DNA from 3 places in the Humibacter ginsengiterrae genome. Region 3 is predicted to be linked to each of the others. Evidence: predicted binding sites of a transcription regulator. Region 3 holds the regulator's gene; each other region holds the start of a gene.

Evidence for each region. Region 3 encodes HrcA, which represses chaperone genes, less so after heat shock. Its sites were predicted from a motif close to TTNGCACTCGNNNNNNNCGAGTGCNAA; they were not measured.
Region 1: groL (chaperonin GroEL) is a predicted target of HrcA. The motif match lies at 5,774-5,800, and genes of this name have one in related genera.
Region 2: ACYVII_RS04485 (Hsp20/alpha crystallin family protein) is a predicted target of HrcA. The motif match lies at 5,010-5,036, and genes of this name have one in related genera.

Annotation. Positions count from the first base shown of each region.
Region 1 covers NZ_BAAGWY010000003.1:140,286-147,722, forward strand. Annotated here, with positions in the region: gene ACYVII_RS05535 (DUF4032 domain-containing protein) at 1-603, opposite strand, end outside; gene ACYVII_RS05540 (ABC transporter ATP-binding protein) at 688-1,782, opposite strand; gene ACYVII_RS05545 (DsbA family protein) at 2,080-3,000, shown strand; tRNA gene ACYVII_RS05550 (tRNA-Thr) at 3,073-3,145, shown strand; gene ACYVII_RS05555 (nitroreductase family protein) at 3,179-3,721, opposite strand; gene msrB (peptide-methionine (R)-S-oxide reductase) at 3,725-4,153, opposite strand; gene ACYVII_RS05565 (DUF3263 domain-containing protein) at 4,324-4,647, shown strand; gene ACYVII_RS05570 (LytR C-terminal domain-containing protein) at 4,733-5,296, shown strand; gene ACYVII_RS05575 (cold-shock protein) at 5,459-5,662, shown strand; gene groL (chaperonin GroEL) at 5,845-7,437, shown strand, end outside.
Region 2 covers NZ_BAAGWY010000002.1:424,778-432,214, reverse strand. Annotated here, with positions in the region: gene ACYVII_RS04515 (NCS2 family permease) at 1-589, opposite strand, end outside; gene ACYVII_RS04510 (uracil-xanthine permease family protein) at 706-1,992, shown strand; gene ACYVII_RS04505 (peptidase) at 2,002-2,340, opposite strand; gene ACYVII_RS04500 (inorganic phosphate transporter) at 2,337-3,527, opposite strand; gene ACYVII_RS04495 (hypothetical protein) at 3,833-4,255, opposite strand; gene ACYVII_RS04490 (class I SAM-dependent methyltransferase) at 4,263-4,937, opposite strand; gene ACYVII_RS04485 (Hsp20/alpha crystallin family protein) at 5,105-5,572, shown strand; gene ACYVII_RS04480 (aldo/keto reductase) at 5,672-6,508, opposite strand; gene ACYVII_RS04475 (S9 family peptidase) at 6,608-7,437, shown strand, end outside.
Region 3 covers NZ_BAAGWY010000001.1:192,744-200,180, reverse strand. Annotated here, with positions in the region: gene hemW (coproporphyrinogen-III oxidase family protein) at 1-1,170, shown strand, start outside; gene ACYVII_RS01010 (DUF4870 domain-containing protein) at 1,163-1,570, opposite strand; gene ACYVII_RS01005 (DUF4870 domain-containing protein) at 1,621-2,241, opposite strand; gene hrcA (heat-inducible transcriptional repressor HrcA) at 2,579-3,625, shown strand; gene dnaJ (molecular chaperone DnaJ) at 3,684-4,784, shown strand; gene ACYVII_RS00990 (RsmE family RNA methyltransferase) at 4,791-5,528, shown strand; gene ACYVII_RS00985 (histidine triad nucleotide-binding protein) at 5,622-5,978, shown strand; gene ACYVII_RS00980 (PhoH family protein) at 6,049-7,056, shown strand; gene ybeY (rRNA maturation RNase YbeY) at 7,111-7,437, shown strand, end outside.

The DNA of each region.
Region 1 (7,437 bases), on a different contig from region 3:
GCCCGCGATGTTCACCCGGGCGATCTCGAGGTCGTTCTCCCGCTGTCCGTTGGAGAGCCCGCCCTCGTAGAGCTGACCGGTCTCGGCGTCCACCAGGTAGGCGGCGAACGCGCCGGCATCGCGACGGAACAGCGTGTTCGACAGTGAGACGTCGCCCCAGAAGAATCCGATCATGTGCAGGCGCACGAGGAGCACGGCGAGTGCGTCGACGAGCCGGGTCGCGGTGTCGGGGCGGAGGGTTTGCGAGTAGAGGGCCCGGTAAGGCAGCGAGAACTTCAGGTGCCTCGTGACAAGCACGGGCTTCAGAGGCTTGCCCGAGTCATCCGTTCGACCTTCGATGACCGCTACCGGTTCCACGCAGGGCACGTCGAGTCGCTGAAGAGTGCGCAGCATGTCGTACTCGCGCCTGGCCATCTCGCCCGTCGTCTCCTTGATGGCGATGACGTAGCCGGAGAGGTTCGCGAAGCGCACCAGGTGGCGGGAGATGCCCTTGGGCAGCAGGGCGATGTGCTCGTTGGACCACTTGTCCAGCGGCAGGTTCCACGGCAGGTCGAGCAGAGCCGGATCGACGGTTGCCGCGGTGATGTTGACGGAGCCAGCCATAACTGAAAAGCCTACGTTCAAAAGGAATCACCCCGGCCCGAGCGAGGCTCGGGGCCGGGGCGATTCGATCGGAATGTGTGGGGCCTAATCGACCACGGCGCCGCCGAGGCGCTCGCCGCTCTCCGCGTCGAAGAGGTGCACGTGGCCCGGCTTCGGCGTGATGTAGACCGTCTCTCCGGCGTTCGGGTGCACGCGGCCGTCGACGCGGCCGACGATGTCGACCCGCTTTTCGTCGATCTCGGTGTGGCCGTACAGGTAGCCGTCGGCGCCGAGCTCCTCGACGAGGTCGACGGCGACCGTGAGGCCGTTGCTCGCGCTGGCGGAGACCACCACGTCTTCGGGACGGACACCGATCGTGATCTGCTTGCCGGCCTTGGCGAGAACCTCGCGGTCCACGGGAACAACGGCGGTGCCGAACTTGATGCCGCCCTCGGTCACTTCGGCGCCGAACAGGTTCATGGCGGGGCTGCCGATGAAGCCCGCGACGAACACGTTGTTGGGCTCTGCATACAGCTCACGCGGCGTTCCGACCTGCTGGAGCACGCCGTCCTTCAGCACGGCGATGCGGTCACCCATGGTGAGGGCCTCGGTCTGGTCGTGCGTGACGTAGACGGTGGTGACGCCGAGACGCCGGGTCAGCGAGGCGATCTGGGTGCGGGTCTGAACGCGCAGCTTGGCGTCGAGGTTCGACAGCGGCTCGTCCATGAGGAACACCTGCGGGCTGCGGACGATGGCGCGGCCCATCGCGACGCGCTGACGCTGACCACCGGAGAGGGCCTTCGGCTTGCGGTTGAGGTAGGGCTCGAGGTCGAGCAGCTTCGCGGCCTCCAGCACGCGCTGTGCACGCTCTTCCTTCTTCACGCCGGCGATCTTGAGCGCGAAGCCCATGTTCTCTGCAACGGTCATGTGCGGGTACAGAGCGTAGTTCTGGAAGACCATGGCGATGTCGCGGTCCTTCGGCGGAACATCCGTGACGTTCCGGTCGCCGATGAAGATGTTGCCCTCGTTGACCTCTTCGAGTCCGGCGAGCATGCGCAGCGACGTGGACTTACCGCAGCCGGAGGGGCCGACGAGCACGAGGAACTCGCCGTCGGCGATGTCGAGGTTCAGCTTGTCGACGGCAGGACGCGTGGAACCCGGATAGGTTCGCGTCGCCTCGTCGAAAGTGACTGTTGCCATGGTTATGTCTCCTTCACCGGCAGGTACGTGCCGGACGATCCGTTGTGATGGATGTTGTATGGCCATCGGTCGTCGATGACCAGAACTGATGTTACGTCACGACTCTGGCGCCCGGCGAATCGAGTGCATCCGCACCCCGCAGCAGTGCAGCGTTCACCCCGCAGCTGCGCGAATTTTCTCCAGCGCCCGTCTGGGCATTTCCCAGAGTGCCGCTCTAGGGTTGGTGCCGTTCGCATGCCGCCTCGATGCATGCCCCTCGTACCCCGCACAGCTGTCAAGCACCCGAAGTGAGATCGAATGTCCAACGGCGATCTTGAACGCCGCCCGTCCAATGGAGAACGCCGCGCGGCGACGCGCGACAAAGCGCGTCAGCTGCGTGAAGCCCACCGCAAGCAAGAGCGCCGCCGCCGGGCCGTCGTCAGGACCAGCATCATCGCCGTGGTCGTCGCTGCAGCGGCGATCGTGGCCGTCGTGATCGTCTCGTCGATCCACGCGCCCGCGCACGGGCCGGCGAACATGGCCAGCGACGGCATCCTCATCGGCAAGGGCCTGAAGGCCGAACGCACACCATCGACGGCGCCCGACGCGAAGCCTGTGGTGAACAAGCAGGACCCCTCAGCGGGCACGGTGAGCATCGTCACCTACATCGACTACCTCTGCCCGTTTTGCGGCGACTTCGAGCGCACCAACATCGACCAGATCGGCAAGCTCGTCGACAGCGGCGCCGCCACCGTCGAGATCCACCCGATACCGCTGCTGGCGAGCCGGTCCGCCGGAACAAAGTACTCCTTGCGTGCTGACAACGCGGCTGCATGCGTCGCCAACTACGACCCGAACTCGTTCTGGGCGTTCAACAAGGAGCTTTTCGAGAACCAGCCGAAAGAGAACACCACGGGGCTCACGGATCAGCAGATCAAGGACCTCGTGAAGCGCGCCGGCGTGAAGACGTACGACTCGGTGTCGAAGTGCATCGACGACGGCAGGTACGACTCGTGGGCGCAGAATGCGCTCGATCGCACGCTCACCGGGCCGATCCCGAACTCATCGGTGAAGCAGCTCAAGGCGACGCCGCTGATCCTCGTCAACGGCAAGCAGTATCAGGGGTCGCTGAAGGACCCCGACGAGTTCCGGGCCTTCATCGTTAAGGCGCAGGCCGACACATACTCCACTCCGTCGCCGACCGCGAGCCCGACTCCGACCGCCACCTCGGCCGGCTGAGCACCGCCACCTGCACGACGACCCATTAGGATGTTGCGGTGCCGTGCTGCAGTGATCGCACTGCGGGCGCGGGCCGACTTAGCTCAGTTGGTAGAGCACTTCTCTTGTAAAGAAGGGGTCGCGAGTTCGAGCCTCGCAGTCGGCTCTCTTCAAGCTCCTGATTCGTTCAGGACGCCGGTCACTCCAGAACGCTGACGAATCCTTCGGGATCGATCAGCTTCGGTGCCCCGTCGCCCTTGCCCTGCTTTCGTTCCGGCTTGCCGCCGACGTACAGCCAGCCGAGCAGGCGTTCGTGCTTGCCGAGGCCGTGCATCCTGCTCACGGCTTTCGACCTCGTGTAGTGACCGGTGCGCCACATCACGCCCCAGCCCGCCTCGTCGAGCAGCAGGCTGAGCATGTGGGCGACACCGGATGCCACGGCATCCTGTTCCCAGCCGGGCACCTTCTCGCTCTCCCGCCGCGACGACACCACGGCGATGAGCAGCGGCGCTCGGAGCGGCTTCGTCGAAGGCTCCTCCTTGTTCTCCGCCTCGGCGATCGCCGCACCGAGCCGCCGACGCGCGTCGCCGCGCAGTTCGATGAGGCGCCACGGCTTCAGCGAGCTGTGGTCGGCGACGCGACCGGCCACGGCGGTCAGCGTGAGGAGCTCGTCGTGCGAGGGGGCGGCATCCGTCACCTTCGACTGCGACCGCCTTGCCGCGATCGCCTCTCGAGCGCTCACCGGCTATGCGTCGGCGTTCTGGTCGCTCTGCTCACCCTGCGGAGCGAAGGCGAGCGAGAGCGAGTTCATGCAGTAGCGGTCGCCCGTAGGAGTGCCGAAGCCGTCGGGGAAGACGTGCCCCAGGTGCGAGCCGCAGTTGGCGCAGCGCACCTCGGTGCGCACCATTCCGAGAGAGGTGTCCTCCAGCAGTTCGACCGCCTCCGGGCGCACCGACTCGTAGAAGCTCGGCCAGCCGCATCCGGAGTCGAACTTCGTTCCGCTCTTGAAGAGCTCGGCGCCGCAGGCCGCACAGGTGTAGATGCCGGCCCGGCTCTCGTCGAGCAACTCGCCGGTCCAAGGCCGTTCGGTGGCCGCCTCGCGCAGCACCGCGTACTGCTCGTCGGAGAGCTCCTTGCGCCACTCGTCGTTCGACTTCGAGACCGTGTAAGTCATTGCTCGTTCCTTTCTCGCGTGCACCGGCGCCGAGGACCCGGGCCGCTTTGCGCACACCAAGGGTAACGAGCGCGCCTGACGGACTGTTCCGGGCACTTTCAGTTCGCTGCGCATGCCTCGCCTCTGCGGCGAAGGGGCGACCATACAATGGCGCTGGCCGGCAGGAGGTGATGGGTGTGGGTGAAGCGGAGCACGCGCCCGATCCTGCGTCCGGCGAAACCGACGACGAGTCCGTGCCACCGGAGGGGTCGTCACTGAGCGAGCGCGATCTCGCGGTGCTCGAGTTCGAACGGCGTTGGTGGAAGCACGCGGGTGCCAAGGAGCAGGCCATCCGCGATCAGTTCGGTCTTTCCGCAGCCCGGTACTATCAAGTGCTCGGCCGGGTGATCGAGTCGCCGGCAGCGCTCGTGCACGATCCGATGCTGGTGCGGCGCCTGCAACGTGTGCGCGATGCGCGCCTTGCAGCACGGGTGAACCGCCTTCGGCCTCGCTGAGCATGCCGTGACGAATCGCACAGTGCGATCCCGTACAGTCCTGAAGAGCTTCACCCGCCCGACCCCGAGGATCCTCACCTAGACCATGGCCGCCAAGTTCCCGACCGATCGCTTCGACCAGGTCCCCGACGACCTAGAACGCATCGGCGCGCACAGGGCTCCCCGGCCACGGGGTTACGGCTGGATCTGGGTCGCATGGTGCGCGGGAGCGGTGATCGTGATCGTGGGCCTCGGCGCGCTAGGCATCTTCGCCATCAACGGAACGCTGAACGTGAAGTTGCCGTTCGCCGCAGGGTCGCCTTCGGCCACGCGGACCGCGACGCCCACTCCGACGCCGACGATCACCCCGGCGGTCAACCCCGCCCTGACCCTCATAGTGCTGAACGGAACGGCGAAGGCCGGACTGGCGGCGGATGCCACGACCACGTTGAAGGCGGCAGGCTGGCAGAACATCACGCCGGCGAACGCGAGCTCGACGGACGTCAAGAAGACCACGGTGTACTACGGCGATCCGAAGAACGTGAGCGCCGCCCTCGCAGTGTCTCAGGAGCTTGCCGGAGCCCCGATCCAGGAGACGCAGGATTTCGCGGCGACCGGAGCCGACATCACTGTGGTGCTCGGCGCGGACTACGCGCCGACGCATCAGTGATCGATCCCGTCCAACGGCCAGGATCCACGTGGCCGGCAGCGGTCGCGTAACCGATTGTCTCAATCTGGACACGCCCCTCGTCCTGGGCTAGGGCTGCCGCTACTATCGGGGTTCAACGCTCGCGACCATGCGGCGTTTGCATGAAGGCAATGGGAGTAACAGATGGCGAACGGAACCGTCAAATGGTTCAACGCTGAGAAGGGCTACGGCTTCATCACCGTCGACGGTGGGGGACAGGACGTTTTCGTTCACTACTCCGCAATCGACATGAACGGCTACAAGGTCCTTGAAGAGGGTCAGCAGGTGACTTTCGAGGTCGGAACCGGATCCAAGGGTCCGCAGGCGGAATCGGTCCGTCCCGCCTGACGATCACCGAAGCGTGAAGGAGGGGTGCCGCGGATGCGGCGCCCCTCCTTCTCTTTTCGGCCGTCGCATTCCCTCGTCTTGCACTCACGAGGGTCGAGTGCCAGAATCCTTTTAGCACTCACTTCTGTTGAGTGCTAACCACTGAATCTTTCGCGTAACGTCCGGGAGGGACGAGAAACAACATGGCAAAGATCATTGCTTTTGACGAGGAGGCTCGTCGCGGCCTCGAGCGTGGCCTCAACACGCTCGCCGACGCGGTCAAGGTGACCCTCGGCCCGCGCGGTCGCAACGTCGTGCTCGAGAAGAAGTGGGGCGCGCCGACCATCACGAACGACGGCGTGTCCATCGCGAAGGAGATCGAGCTCGAGGAGCCGTACGAGAAGATCGGCGCCGAGCTCGTCAAGGAGGTCGCGAAGAAGACCGACGACGTCGCCGGTGACGGCACCACGACGGCGACCGTGCTCGCTCAGGCCCTCGTGCGTGAGGGTCTGCGCAACGTCGCGGCCGGCGCCGACCCGATCAGCCTCAAGCGCGGCATCGAGAAGGCCGTCGCCGCGGTGACCGAGCAGCTGCTCGCCGCCGCGAAGGATGTCGACACCAAGGAGCAGATCGCCGCGACGGCATCCATCTCCGCTGCCGACCCCGAGATCGGGGCGATCATCGCCGAGGCGATCGACAAGGTCGGCAAGGAGGGCGTGGTCACGGTCGAGGAGTCGAACACCTTCGGCACCGAGCTCGAGCTCACCGAGGGCATGCGCTTCGACAAGGGCTTCCTGTCGCAGTACTTCGTGACCGACCCCGACCGCCAGGAGGCGGTGTTCGAGGACCCGTACATCCTCATCGCGAACCAGAAGATCTCGAACATCAAGGACCTTCTGCCGATCGTCGACAAGGTGATCCAGGCCGGCAAGCAGCTCCTGATCATCGCCGAGGATGTCGACGGCGAGGCTCTGGCCACGCTGATCGTCAACAAGATCCGCGGCATCTTCAAGTCCGTCGCCGTCAAGGCCCCGGGCTTCGGCGACCGCCGCAAGGCTCAGCTGCAGGACATCGCGATCCTCACGGGTGGCCAGGTCATCAGCGAGGAGCTCGGTCTCAAGCTCGAGAACGTCACCCTCGACCTGCTCGGCCAGGCCCGCAAGGTGGTCATCACCAAGGACGAGACCACGATCGTCGAGGGTGCAGGCGACCCGGAGCAGATCGCCGGTCGCGTGCAGCAGATCCGCAACGAGATCGAGAACACCGACAGCGACTACGACCGTGAGAAGCTGCAGGAGCGCCTGGCGAAGCTCGCCGGCGGTGTTGCGGTCATCAAGGCCGGTGCCGCGACCGAGGTCGAGCTCAAGGAGCGCAAGCACCGCATCGAGGACGCCGTTCGCAACGCGAAGGCGGCCGTCGAGGAGGGCGTCGTCGCCGGTGGTGGCGTCGCGCTGATTCAGGCGGGCAAGGCTGCGTTCGAGACGCTCGAGCTCGTCGGCGACGAGGCGACCGGTGCGAACATCGTCAAGGTCGCCATCGAGGCGCCGCTCAAGCAGATCGCTCTCAACGCCGGCCTCGAGCCCGGTGTGGTCGCAGCCAAGGTGGCCGAGCTGCCTGCCGGTCACGGCCTCAACGCCGCGACGGGTGAGTACGGCGACCTGCTCGCACAGGGCATCATCGACCCGGCCAAGGTGACGCGCTCGGCTCTGCAGAACGCGGCATCCATCGCCGGTCTGTTCCTCACCACGGAGGCCGTCGTCGCCGACAAGCCGGAGAAGGCCGCTCCGGTCCCCGGT
Region 2 (7,437 bases), on a different contig from region 3:
CGAGGGTCGGAATGGTGGCAACGGAGCCGTTCAGGCCGAGGCCGATCGGCGGGGAGCTCAGCTTCGTGGTGGTGACGAAACCGGCATCCACCAGGCCGATGAACGCGATGAAGAGGCCGATACCGACGGTGATGGCGATCTTCAGCGAGTAGGGCACGGCGTCGAAGATGAGCCGCCGCAGCCCGGTGGCCGAGAGAATGACGATTATCACGCCGTCGATCACCACGAGCCCCATCGCCTCCGGCCAGGTCACCTGACCGACGACACTGACCGCGAGGAACGAGTTGATGCCGAGCCCGGCGGCGAACGCGAACGGGAGCCGGGCGATCAGGCCGAACAGGATCGTCATCACTCCGGCGGTGAGCGCCGTCACTGCAGCCACCTGCGGGAACGCGAGCGAGTGGTGCGCCACGTCTTTGCTGCCCGACAGGATGATCGGGTTCAGCACGATGATGTACGCCATCGTCACGAACGTGACGACGCCGCCGCGCACCTCCTGCCACCACGTCGACCCGCGCTTCGAGATCTCGAAGAACGAATTGAGACGACCGGGAGCCTGGGGTTCGGTCTTGGTCGCAGTTCCGGACATGGGGGGCTCTTTCCGATCGGGCAGAGGAAGGGGGTTGACGCGGAGGGGTGAACGAGTTGCGCCGAGACGATATTGTCAGGCGACCGCCAGGTGATCAAGCGACGAGATGAGGCCAGATGGCGACCCTATGGACCCTGCACGGCGATGGCAAGACTATCCGCCCCGACACGGTCGTGGCACCGGATGAACGGCTCAGCTGGCCGCGCACGATCGGCATCGGCGCGCAGCACGTCGTCGCCATGTTCGGAGCGACGTTCCTCGTTCCGCTGCTCACCCACTTCCCGCCCTCTACGACGCTTCTGTTCTCGGGCATCGGCACCATCGGGTTCCTGCTCATCACCCGGAACAGGCTGCCCAGCTACCTCGGATCGTCGTTCGCCTTCATCGCCCCGATCACCGCGGCCACCGCGGGCCACGGCATGGGCGGCGCGCTGTTCGGGATCCTGGCGGTCGGCATCCTGCTCGCCATCGTCGGCGGCGTGGTGGTGCTCACCGGCACCGGCTGGATCGACGCGCTCATGCCCCCCGTGGTGGCCGGCGCCATCGTCGCCCTCATCGGGTTCAATCTCGCGCCGACGGCGGTCTCGAACTTCAGCACGTCGCCGCTGGTGGCGATCATCACGCTGGCCGCGATCATCCTGTGCACTGTGCTGTTCCGCGGGATGCTCGGCCGCATGTCGATCTTCGTCGGCGTGGTGATCGGCTACCTCGCCGCCGTACTGCTCGGCGTCGTCGACTTCTCGCCGGTGGCGAAGGCCGCCTGGGTCGGCCTGCCGACGTTCGCGCTGCCGGGGAATCCATTCGCGGATGCCTCACTCTGGGCGCTGCTGCCGGTCTTCCTCCCGGTCGTGCTCGTGCTGATCGCGGAGAACGTCGGACACATCAGGGCGGTCGCCCAGATGACCGGCCGCGACGTGAACGTGCTCACCGGGCGGGCCCTGTTCGCCGACGGACTCGCCACCACACTCGCCGGACTCTTCGGTGGATCCGGAACCACGACCTACGGCGAGAACATCGGCGTGATGGCCGCCACCAAGGTGTACTCGACGGCGGCGTACTGGGTGGCAGGTGCGGTCGCCGTGCTGCTCGGGCTGTCGCCGAAGGTCGGAGCGGTGCTGAACACGATCCCGTCCGGCGTGCTCGGGGGCGCAACGCTCGCGCTGTACGGGCTCATCGGCGTCGTCGGCATCAAGATCTGGATCGACAACCGGGTGGACTTCTCTAAGCCGAAGAACCAGTTCGCCGCGGCTGTCGCTCTGGTGATCGGCGTCGGCAACCTCACCTGGGTGATCGGCAACCCGAAGGGCGGCATCCAGCTGAGCGGCATCGTGCTCGGAACGGTCGCAGCGATCGTGATCTACCACCTGATGAACGCGATCGGGCGCGCGCGCCGCACCGACTGAGGTGCGTATTCAGCTATGCAGGGCGGGGACGATCAGATAGATGCCGAACAGCACGACCAGGGCGCAGAGCACGAAGCACGTGTAGGCCACGATAAGCGCGAGACGCTTCTGCAGCGGCGTGAGCGGGCTGCGCGACGCGGCCTTCTTGATGCGCTTCGCCTCCGCTGCAGCCTCGGCCGGGGTGACGATCGTGATCGCGTCCGTGAACTCCGCCGGGGTGACGTGTGGCGCCTTGCCCGCCGTGGAGAGCATCCTCAGCGCCAGCGCATATAGCGAAATGACGACGCACGCAGCGACCAGCGCCACGGCGGCGACGATCACGAACGAGATCCAGTCGATGCCGCTCATGCTGCGCTCCGTTTCGGCTTCTTCGGCTTGACCTTGCGGATCTTGACGACGCGTCCGGACTCGGCCACCTCGTTGACGCCCTCGAACGCGTTGCGCGCGGACACCCGATTGCGCTTGGAGATCGCGAAGATCAGCACGATCACGCCGACCGCGATGATGAGATCGATCACCACTCCGACGAACCCGAGCAGTCCGATGAGGGCCGTGATCGCGCCGACGACGGCCGCGGCGGGCAGCGTCATGAGCCAGCCGAGACCGATACGCCCGGCCGTGCCCCACCGCACGCTGGAGCCCCTTCTGCCGAGGCCGGATCCGATCACCGATCCGGATGCCACCTGTGTAGTCGAGAGCGCGAACCCGAGGTGCGAGGAGGCGAGGATGGTCGCCGCGGTGCTGGTCTCCGCCGCGAAGCCCTGCGCCGGCTTCACATCCGTGAGCCCCTTGCCCAGGGTGCGGATGATGCGCCATCCGCCGGTGTAGGTGCCGATGCCGATGGCCAGCGCACAGGCCGCGATGACGAGCACGGGAGGATTCGAACCCGGCGCGAGCGCGCCCGCCGAGATGAGCACGAGCGTGATGACGCCCATCGTCTTCTGTGCGTCGTTGGTGCCGTGGGCGAGCGCCACGAGCGACGACGAGAAGATCTGGCCGAACCGGAACCCGGCGCGACCGTCGGGCAGACGGTCGTACCGGCGCGTGATCGCATAGGCCAACCGGGTGGCGCAGAAAGCCACGAGGCCCGCGATGATCGGGGAAAGCACGGCCGGCAGGATGACCTTGTCGAGCAGCACGACGTAGTCGACCGACCCGAAACCGGCGCCGACGATCGCGGCACCGATCAGTCCGCCGAAGAGTGCGTGGCTGGAGCTGGAGGGAAGGCCGTAGAGCCAGGTGACGAGATTCCAGATGATGGCGCCGACGAGCCCGGCGAAAATCATCGTCGGTGTGATCAGAACACCGCCGTGGCCCTCGTTGATGAGGCCGTTCGAGATGGTCTTCGCCACCGCCGTGGAGAGGAACGCCCCCACCAGGTTGAGCACGGCGGCGAGCGCGACCGCGATCTTCGGCCGCATCGCGCCGGTCGCGATCGGCGTCGCCATGGCGTTCGCCGTGTCGTGGAAGCCGTTGGTGAAATCGAAGAAGAGTGCCAGCGCGATCACCAGCACGACGATCAGGGTGAGGTCCACCGACGTCTTTCTCGAATAGCGGGCACGGGCACGGCCTCCCGCTTCCCCGGCGAGCCGGAGGCGGCGCAACGGCGACGTTCATCCGTGGTGCACCGTGCGTTAAGGACCACGTCGATCGTCACATGTGGCGGTGGCACGGTCAACTCGACGAGGGGAGCGCGCGGATATCACCGCGATCGCCGGTGCTGCGAGAGGTGCTGCAGAACGTGCTCACCGAACTCGACATCACGATGGCGATGACCGGATGCGCGCCTGTGGCGGGAATCACGCCCGCGGCGCTCGCGGACGCCTGAGCGCCCGCCCGATCAGGTGGCGGCGTCCGCCGTCGCCTGCGCGATGAGGGCAAGCACCGCGTGCGCATACGCCGTCTCTGCCTCCGCCGCAGCGAAACGTGCGTGCGCGCCGTCGCGAGCAGTCTCGACGACGTAGTCACCGGCATCCGTGCGGTTCAGCGCCACGAACGTGCCGCCGAGGAGACTACGGAGCTGATCCTCTCGCGGCAGCCACACCGCGTTCTCGACCGCGACCGAGTCGAGCGCCCACTCCGTCGTGCCGTTGAAGCCGAGGATGGTGCCGGTGTCGAACTCATGGGCCTCGATCGTCATGTCGCTCACGGTGAACGTCTCGCCGTCGAACTCGCCCGAGTCGATGGCGAAGACGTCGCCGGATGCCGGATGCCACACCAGTCCGTGGTCTCGCAGCTCGCGTGCCAGCTCGGTCGTGATCATCCCGCCATTATGCGTCGCGGACACCGAGTGGGCGTGCCGGGACGAGCTCTGCGAGCAGGCACACCTCGAGCGGCTCAGGCAGCACCCAGGTGCGTACCCTCCCGAGCTCGTAACCCGATTCGGCTGCCAGCACTCTCAGCGCCTCCTCGGTGCCGACCCGTGCGTGCAGCTCGTCGTGCGTGCCGTGCGGGCGCCGCTCGGCGCCGCGGCTCACGGCCTCGGCGACCTCGGGCACATCGCGCGCGTCGTCCGTTCGGAACACCCCCACCACGACACGCCCTTCCGGCGCCAGCGCACTGCGCCACGATCGCAGCGCATCCACCGGGCTGGGCAGGAGGTGCAGCGCGGTGACGCACGTGATCAGATCGAACTGCTCTCCGCCGACGTCGGGCGCGATCGAGGCGTCACCCTCGATCAGTTGCGCACCGGGCAGGTGCTCACGGGCAACCTCGAGCATGCCGGGAGACAGGTCGACACCGACCTTGCGGATGTCCACCTCCGGCAACGCCCGCAGAACGAGCCCGGTGCCGGTCGCCATGTCGAGCACGCTGCGCACACCGTCGGTTCCGGCGAACTGCGCGACCGCCCCGGCGAGAGCCGTGTGGAACTCGGACTCGTCGTAGTGGCCCGCACGCTCGTCGAAGCGGCGTGCGATCTCTTCGGGGCTCTCGGCTGCGTGCATCCCTCCATTGTGGTCCCGGCCGGTGCCTCACCCGCGTTCGCCCAGAGCAGACGCGGCGGGAAGAACTCACCGTTGGCACTCTCCACATCAGAGTGCTAATCTGACCGTAGTTGAGCCTATGCGGCTCAACTTTGAACCATCGTGGATCGACCCATGGAGGAGTAGAGATGGCAACCAACTACGACCCGTTCCGCGAACTCGACCGACTGGCCGGCGCCATGTTCGGCGGCGGGCAGGGGCCGCGGCTGATGCCGATGGACCTGTACCGCGACGGCGACACCTACGTGCTGAACGCCGACCTGCCCGGCATCGACCCCGGCTCGGTGGACATCGACGTCGACGGTCAGCTGCTGACGATCCGCGCCGAGCGCACGCTGTCGAGCGGTGAGGGCGTGAAGTGGATCACGCGCGAGCGCCAGTCCGGCTCGTTCCTGCGCCAGTTGAGCCTGGGCCAGGGCCTCGACACCGACCGGATCTCCGCGAACTACGTGAACGGCGTGCTCAGCGTGACGATCCCGGTCAGCGAGAAGGCGAAGCCTCGCAAGATCGCCGTGACCAGCGGCGCCGCCACGGGCGAAGGCGACCACCCGACGGTGACGGTCGAGGAGAAGCACGAGAAGCCGATCGACGCGTGAACGTCGTGCGCACCGCACGCGTGCGCTGAGATCTGGCACGAAGGCGGGGCCGGGGACTCATCCCCCGGCCCCGCCTTCGTGCGTCTCCGCTTGCTGCGGCTACTGCTCCTCGTGGTGGTTCGGGTCGCCTCCGAACAGCCGGCCGTCCGACCTGCCGAGCGCGGTGATCGCCGCGACCTCGTCGTTGGTCAGCTCGAAGCCGAAGATGTCGAAGTTCTCGTGCTGACGCTCGGCATTGCCCGACTTCGGCAGCGGCACCGATTCGAGCTGAACGTGCCAGCGCAGTACGACCTGAGCCGGAGTGACACCGTGAGAGGCGGCGGCGTCCACGATCGCCTGTTCTTTCAGTACCGGCGAGTTCTTGCCGAGCGGACTCCACGCCTCGGTCACGACGCCGTGCTCGTCGTGGAACGCTCGCAGCCGCTCCTGCGGGAAGTACGGGTGCAACTCGATCTGGTTCACCGCGGGCAGCTCTCCGGTCTCGCGCTGCAGCCTGGTGAGGAACTCCTCGGTGAAGTTAGAGACACCGATCGTTCGCACGAGACCGCGGTCGCGCAGTTCGATCATCGCCTTGAACGTGTCGACGTAGCGGTCGACGCTCGGGTTCGGCCAGTGGATCAGGTATACATCGATCTTCTCGACGTCCAGAGCGCGCCGGGACTGCTCGAACGAGGCCATCGTCTCGTCGTACCCGTGGTGCCTGCCGGGGATCTTGGTCTGCACGATGAGCTGGGCGCGCTCGAGCCCTGATGCCCGCATGCCGCGCCCGACGGCATCCTCGTTCTCGTAGTTCACGGCCGTGTCCAGCAGCCGGTAGCCGGCCTCGATCGCCGACACCACCGCCTTCTCGCCCGTCTCGCCGCGCAACGGATACGTTCCGAAGCCGATCGCCGGGATGCTCGTTCCATCGTTCAACACGCGCTGCGGAATGCTCATGCAGGCAACGCTACCGACACTCCACCACGCCGAGGCTGCCATCGACGACCCGTGGTCGCCGTCGGCGGCATCGCGCGTCTTGCGGATAGCGTGGATGCCATGCCCGATCTCGATATCGCCGCTCCCGCCGCCAAGCGGGTCCCGTTCACCCGCACACACCACGGAGACTCGGTCGAAGACCCCTACGAGTGGTTGCGGGACAAGGACGACCCAGAGGTGATCGCGCACCTGGAGGCGGAGAACGCGTTCACCGAGGCAAGGACAGCGCACCTGGAACCGTTGCGCAAGCGGATCTTCGAGGAGATCAGGTCGCGCACTCAGGAGACCGACCTCTCCGTTCCGGTGCGCGAGGGTCGCTGGTGGTACTACTCCCGCTCGTTCGAGGGCAGGCAGTACGGCGTGCAGTGCCGCGCACCGATCGCCTCCGACGACGACTGGACGCCTCCCACTGTGGCCGACGTCGACGCCGGCACACCCGCGCTGGCCGGCGAACAAGTGCTCTTCGACGCGAACGCTGAGGCGGAGGGCCACGACTTCTTCCGGCTGGGCACGTTCGACGTCAGCACCGACGGCACGATGCTGCTGTACGCCGTGGACACCGTCGGCGACGAGCGGTACACGCTTCGCGTGCGCGACCTCGTGAACGGCGGTGAGCTCGGCGACGAGGTGCCGAACACGTCGGCCGGCGCCGTGCTCTCCCCCGACGGCCGGCACGCGTTCTACGCGACCGTCGACGATGCGTGGCGCCCCGACACCATCTGGCGTCACGCCCTGGGAACGGAGCCTTCCGCCGACGTCGTGGTGCACCACGAGAAGGACGAGCGATTCTGGGTCGGCATCGGCGTCACACGCAGTCGCGGCTACATCGAAGTAGGTATCGGCTCATCCATCACGAGCGAGTCGCGGCTGATCCCGGCCGCCGATCCGAC
Region 3 (7,437 bases):
AGCGCAGCCGATGGCGCGACCGCGCGCGACCTCGGCGTGTATCTGCACGTGCCGTTCTGCCGCGTGCGCTGCGGATATTGCGACTTCAACACCTACACGGCAACGGAACTGCGCGGTGCACGCCAGGCGGACTACGCGGAGCAGGCGGCCATGGAGGTGCGATTCGCGGCCGGTGTTCTGGAACGTACCGGCGTTGCGGCTCGTCCCGCCGCCACGGTGTTCTTCGGCGGCGGCACGCCGACTCTGCTCCCGTCCAGCGATCTGAACTCGATGCTGAGCGCGGTCCGAGACACGATCGGCCTCGCCGCAGGGGCCGAGGTGACGACGGAGGCGAATCCCGACAGCGTGGACGCTCGGTACCTCGCGGAGCTCTCCGCCGCCGGATTCACCCGGGTCTCGTTCGGCATGCAGTCGGCCGTTGCGCACGTGCTGCGCACGCTCGAGCGCACGCACGATCCGGAACGCGTGCCGCAAGTGGTGCGCTGGGCGAAGGATGCCGGCCTGCAGGTGAGCCTCGACCTCATCTACGGCACCCCGGGGGAATCCCTCGCCGACTGGTCGGCGTCGGTCGACGCCGCGCTGGAGTGCAAGCCCGATCACCTCTCCGCCTACGCGCTCATCGTCGAGGATGGCACGAAGCTGGCGCGGCAGATCCGTCGAGGAGACCTTCCGGGGCCCGACGACGACCTGCAGGCGGACATGTACGAACTCGCCGACGATCGGCTGCAGTCCGCCGGATTCCAATGGTACGAGGTGAGCAACTGGGCCACGGATGCCGCACACCGCTCCCGGCACAACCTCGGCTACTGGCTGGGGCACGACTGGTGGGGAGTCGGTCCAGGTGCACACAGTCACGTCGGCGGCGTGCGCTGGTGGAACGTTAAGCATCCTGCCGCCTACGCGCAACGTGTGCTCTCCGGCGACTCGCCCGCGGCAGGGCGGGAAACTCTGGATGCCGCGACGCGGGCATTCGAGGACGTGTTGCTGCGGGTGCGCATCCGCGACGGACTGCCGACGAAAGCGCTCGGCGCGACAGGACGCGCCGCGGTCGCCGGCCTCATCGCGGACGGTCTCGTGAATGCGAAAGCCGCCCTGTACGGATCGGTGGAACTGACCCGCACAGGACGGCTTCTGGCGGACGCCGTCGTGCGACGGCTGACTGCTACTTGATGAACTGGATGGTGATCGGGTACCGGTAGTTCTCCCCGTGGTTGGCCTTGACCGCCGCGATGATGCTGAACACGATGTTGACGATCCAGACCGCGAGAAGGATCAGGAATCCGATCAGGATGAACGCCGTGATCCAGCCGATGATGACACCGATCAGCATCGTCAGCTGGAAGTTGAGGGCGTTCTTCGTGTTCTCGCGCACGAAGGGCCCCCGGTCCTTCAGTACGAGGAACCCGATCAGCGCGGGCAGGAAGGCGAGGCTCGCGTAGCTGAGGAATGAGATGATCGCGCCACCCAGGTGGATGAGCATCGACCACAGCTTCTCGTCGGCGGGCTGCATCTGGCGCGCCTGGCTCTGCGGATACGGATTCTGCGGGGGAGGGGGTGGGACGTTGCTCATGAGCTCTCCTTCGTAGGTGATGAATGCCGTCCGCGTGTTGCGACGGTCGGCTACTTGATGAATCGCACCGCGAACGGGTAGCGGTAGCTGCCTCCCGCGTTGACGCGCACGCCGCCGATGATCGAGAAGACCACGTCGATCACCACGAGCGCCCACCCGACCAGGGCGAGGATCAGCCCCAGCACGAACCAGCCGCCGCCGAGCACGAGGGGAACGAACAGGGCCGCGTAGATGATGGCGGCGACGATCGCCCAGACGATCATGGCTCCCACCATGGTGATCTGGAAGTTCAGCGCCTCCTTCGCCTCATTGCGCACCCGCTCTCCGCGCTTCCCGAATGCCAGATAGAACACCAGCGACGGGACGATCGCCAGGATGGCGAGCCACCCGATGAAGAAGGCGAGGAAGGCGATCGCGCCGCCGAAGTGCGACCACGCGGCGTAGGACTTGTCCTGCTCGGGCGTCAGGGGCCCGGCCGGAGTCGCGTACTGCGGCTGCTGCGCGTACTGCGGCGGCTGCTGCTGCCCGGGCGGTTGCTGGCCGTATTGCTGTTGCCCGTACTGCGGAGGCTGCTGCCCGTATTGAGGGGTCTGCTGCCCGTATTGAGGGGGCGGCGGCGCCGGGGGTGCGTTTTCACCGGCCGGCTGTTGAGGGAGATTCGGATCGCTCATGACGGTGCGCCTTTCGACGGCATGCAAGATGCGTATCTCGCCCTTTGCGAGATAGCGCTAAAAGTACTGCTCGCCATGCTCGACTGCAATGATTCCGCGCCGTAGTGAGCGGACTGGCCCCTACCACCGGTGGCCGAAGAGGAGCAGTTTCACGGTGGGCATCGTGGGTCGTTAGCCTGAAACTCCTTTCACCTGTTCGGAACGCAGCGGGTGGATGCTGTGCCGCACCGTGGACGGAGACGCCCTCGTCGTGCGCCCGGGATATGATTGGCACTCGACCGCAACGAGTGCCAATCGCGTGCGGGCCGGAGTCGATGACCGGAAGGGAGCTGGCGCCATGGTGACAGAACGCAGCCTCGAGGTCCTCCGGGTCATCGTGCAGGACTACGTGGCATCCCGAGAGCCGGTCGGCTCGAAGAGCATCGTGGAGCGGCACGGATTCGACGTCTCCGCTGCGACCATCCGCAATGACATGGCGGCCCTCGAGGAGGAGGAGCTCATCGCGGCCCCGCACACCTCCTCAGGGCGTGTGCCCACCGACAAGGGATACCGGCTGTTCGTCGACAGGATGTCCGAACTGCGCCCGCTCTCCAGCGCTCAGCGCCAGGCGATCGAGGTGTTCCTCGGCCAGTCCGTCGACGTGGACGACGTTCTGGCGCGCACGGTGCGCCTCCTCGCGCAGCTGACCCACCAGGTCGCTCTCGTGCAGTACCCGTCGGTGTCACGTGCCAGAGTGCGCCACATCGAGTTCGTGCCGCTCGCCCCGCGCCGCGTGCTGTGCGTGCTGATCGCCGACTCGGGCGTCGTGGAGCAGGGCGTCGCCGAACCGGATGGCGATCTGGGAGAGGATGCCCTCGCCGAGGTGCGCGCACAGGTGAACGCCCAGAGCGCGGGGCTGCGACTGGCGGATGCGGCAGTCGTGCTCCGTCGCCTTCCTTCCACTCTTCCGGCCGAGCGGTGGACCGCGCAGGCGCGGGAGACCGTCGCCTCGTTGTGCCAGGTGATCGTCGAACAGATCGAGGCGACCCGTCAGGAGCGCCTCATCATGGCGGGAGCCGCGAACCTCGTGCGCACCGAGAACGACTTCACCGGCAGCGTGACGCCCGTGCTGGAGGCTATCGAGGAGCAGGTGGAGCTGCTGAAGCTGTTCGGCGAGATGGCCCGCGAGCTGGACAGAGAGCAGTACGGCGTCTCGGTACGGATCGGACGCGAGAACGCGGTCTCGCCGTTCTCCGAGGCATCCGTCGTGGCCAGCGGCTATGCGGGTTCGGGCATCGACGCTGCCAGGCTGGGCGTGCTCGGCCCGACCCGAATGGACTACTCCAACAACATGGCCGCCGTGCGTGCGGTGGCCCGCTATCTTTCCCGGCTGCTCGGCGAGTGACCCTGCCGTGGCGGTGAGAAACGTTCAGTACACGATCAGTTAAGGAAACCCCTCTTCCGTGGCCGACCACTACGAAGTACTCGGCGTCGCCCGCGACGCCAGCCCCGACGAGATCAAGAAGGCATATCGCCGGCTCGCGCGTGAACTGCACCCCGACGTGAACCCGAGCCCCGAGGCCGCAGAGCGGTTCAAGCTCGTCACGCACGCCTACGACGTGCTCAGCGACCCCCAGCAGAGGCAGCAGTACGACCTGGGACCACAACCCGGCTTCGACGGGGGAGGCTTCGGCGGCTTCGGCGACATCTTCGAGACGTTCTTCGGTGGCGCGACGGGCGGCGCTCAGCGCGGCCCGCGCTCGCGCCGGGAACGCGGACAGGATGCCCTGCTGCGGGTCGAGGTGGACCTCGACGAGGTGATCTTCGGAGCTCACCGCGATCTCGAGGTCGATACCGCCGTCGTGTGCGAGACCTGCGGGGGTTCCTGCTGCCAGCCCGGCACCGCGCCCGTCACATGCGACATCTGCCACGGGACGGGGAGCATCCAGCGCACGGTGCGCTCGCTGCTCGGCAACGTCATGACCTCCTCGCCGTGCGGCACCTGCCGCGGATACGGCACGGTCATCGCCACGCCGTGCGTGACCTGCCAGGGACAGGGGCGGGTGCGGGCCAGGCGGACCGTGCCGGTCGACATTCCGGCCGGTGTCGACACCGGACTCCGGCTCCAGATGCCCGGCAGTGGCGAGGCGGGTCCGGCGGGCGGTTCGAACGGCGACCTCTATCTGGAGATCAAGGTGCGCCACCACGACGTGTTCAGCCGCGACGGCGATGACCTGCTGTGCACGCTGACGGTGTCGATGGCGGATGCCGTGCTCGGCACCCACACGAAGGTGAAGGCGCTCGACGGCGACATCGACCTCGAACTCAAGCCGGGTGTGCAGAGCGCGGACGTCATCGTCGTGAAGGGCAGGGGCATCACGCACCTGCGCGGCACGGGACGCGGCGACCTGCGAGTGGGCGTGCAGGTAGTTACCCCGACCAAGCTCGACCGCAAGGAGCGCGACCTCATCGAGCAGTTCGCCAAACATCACAAGACGGAAGAACCGTCGCTCGCGCGGTTCCAGCAGGGACTGTTCGCCAAGCTGCGCGACAGATTCCTCTAGACGCGCATGGCCAACCTCTACTTGCGCGAAGACCTCGACGATGCCGCCACCGGTGCCGAGGTCATGCTCGAGGGCGCGGAGGCCAGGCACATCGTCAGCGTGAGCCGCACCCGGGTGGGCGACGCACTGAAGGTGACGAACGGGCGCGGGCTCGTCGTCGAAGGTGCCGTACTCACGGCCGAGCCGTCGAGGGTGGTCGTGCGCGTGGACGCCGTCTCGCAGATCGACCGCGCACGGCCCCGAACCGTGCTGGTGCAGGCGCTGGCGAAGGGAGACCGGGACGAGCTGGCCGTGCAGGCCGCGGTCGAACTCGGCGTCGACGAGGTGGTGCCGTGGCAGGCGTCCCGGTCCGTGTCGCGCTGGCAGGGTGACAAGGCACGCAAGGGCGTTGAGCGCTGGCGCGCCATCGTGCGCGAAGCCACCAAGCAGTCGATGCGCGCATGGTTGCCCGACGTGGCCGAACCGGTGACGACCGCCCGGTTGGCCGAGCGCGCGTCCACCAGCCGGATGCTCGTGCTCGAGCCGGGCGCGGTGGTGCCGCTCACGGGCATCCGCTTGGCCGCCGGAGATGATCGCGACCTCGTCGTGGTGATCGGCCCGGAGGGCGGCATCGCCCCGGAGGAGTCGCAACGGTTGACGGCCGCGGGCGCGACCTCGGTTCGCCTCGGCGACTCCGTGCTGCGCACGTCGAGCGCAGGGCCGGCGGCGATCGCGGTGCTGAATGCAGCGATCGGACGCTGGTGATCGGCGGCCGGCCGCGATCGACCGACGATCGCGACGCGATGGCCGTGCAGAACCAAGCCCGCCGGCGTGGTCGTTCTTCGTAGAATGAAAGGTATGACTCAGACGGAGCCGAGCATCTTCACGCGCATCATCGAACGGCAGATCCCGGCCGACGTGGTGTACGAGGACGACTCGGTGATCGCGTTCAACGACATCGCTCCGCAGGCGCCCGTGCATGTCATCGTTGTGCCCAAGACGGCCGATTACCGTAACGTTGTCGAGCTGGCCGCAGAAGATCCGGTGCTGCTGGCGCACGTCGTCGAGGTGGCGAAGCAAGTCGCCGATGAGCGCGCCGGCGGCGAGTTCCGTCTCATCTTCAACAACGGCGAATCGGCCGGCCAGACGATCTTCCATGTGCACGCACATGTGCTCGGTGGGGGTCTAGCGGAAGGAACACTTGGCTCGAAGTGATGAGACGTCGGCCGCGGCCGACGTCGCCCGCGACAACGCGGAAGCCCGGCTGCACGTCGACGGCGTCGCCATGGTGCGACTGCTCGGGGCGCAGGATCGCCTGCTGACGACGATCGAGAAGCAGTACCCGCTGGTCAGCGTGCACGTGCGAGGCAACGACATCTCGATCACGGGCGATCCGGCCCAAGTCGAGGCCGCCCGCACGCTCGTGGAGGAGTTGTTGGTCATGGTGCGCGAAGGACAAGACCTCTCACCGGTGGAGGTGACGAGCTCGGCGAGGATCATCGAGAACGGATCGAGCCCAGCCGACGTCTTCGGTCAGGCGATCCTCACGTCTCGCGGCAAGGCCATCCGGCCGAAGACGCTCGGGCAGAAAGAGTACGTCGACGCGATCGACCACAACACGATCGTGTTCGGCATCGGACCTGCCGGCACCGGCAAGACCTATCTGGCGATGGCTAAGGCCGTGCAGGCGCTGCAGCGCAAGGAAGTCGAGCGCATCATCCTCTCCCGGCCGGCGATCGAGGCGGGGGAGCGGCTCGGTTACCTGCCCGGCACGCTGACAGACAAGATCGACCCGTATCTGCGTCCCCTCTACGACGCGCTGAACGAGATGATGGACCCCGAGCTCGTGCCGAAGCTGCTCGCCAGCGGCACCATCGAGATCGCACCGCTCGCCTATATGCGCGGGCGAACCCTGAGCAACTCGTTCATCGTGCTCGACGAGGCGCAGAACACCACGCCAGAGCAGATGAAGATGTTCCTCACGCGACTCGGGTTCGGCTCGAAGATGGTCGTGACCGGCGATATCACGCAGATCGACCTACCCACATCGGCGAGCGGTCTGCGGCTGGTGACGCGCGTGCTCGACGGCATCGAGGACATCCACTTCTCACGGCTGACCAGCGACGACGTCGTACGCCACACGCTCGTCGGACGCATCGTGGATGCGTACACCGAGTACGACGCGCGCAAGCAGGCCGAGCACTACGAGCGTGAGCAGGCAAGGGAGTTCGCGAACCGCGCCGAACGCCGCGGATCGATTCCGCGCGACCACCTGCCGCCCAAGCGTCGCTGACGCCGAGCGCAATCGCACGCAGCAGCCGAAGCCAAGACACGCGAAGAGGACCCCGTGAGCATCGAAGTCAACAACGAATCGGCCGTCGAGGTCGACGAGGCGGCGCTGCAGCGCCTCGCCGCCTACGCGCTCGACATGATGCACGTGTCGACCGAGGCGGAGCTGGCGATCCTTCTCGTCGACGAGGCGGCCATGGAGCAGCTGCACGTGCAGTGGATGGATGAGCCTGGGCCCACGGATGTCTTGAGCTTTCCCATGGACGAGTTGCGGCCGGGCACAGAAGACGAGCCGACGCCGGCGGGGCTGCTCGGCGACGTCGTGCTCTGCCCGCAGGTGGCGGGCGCTCAGGCCGAAGCTGCTGGGCATGGGCTGATGGACGAG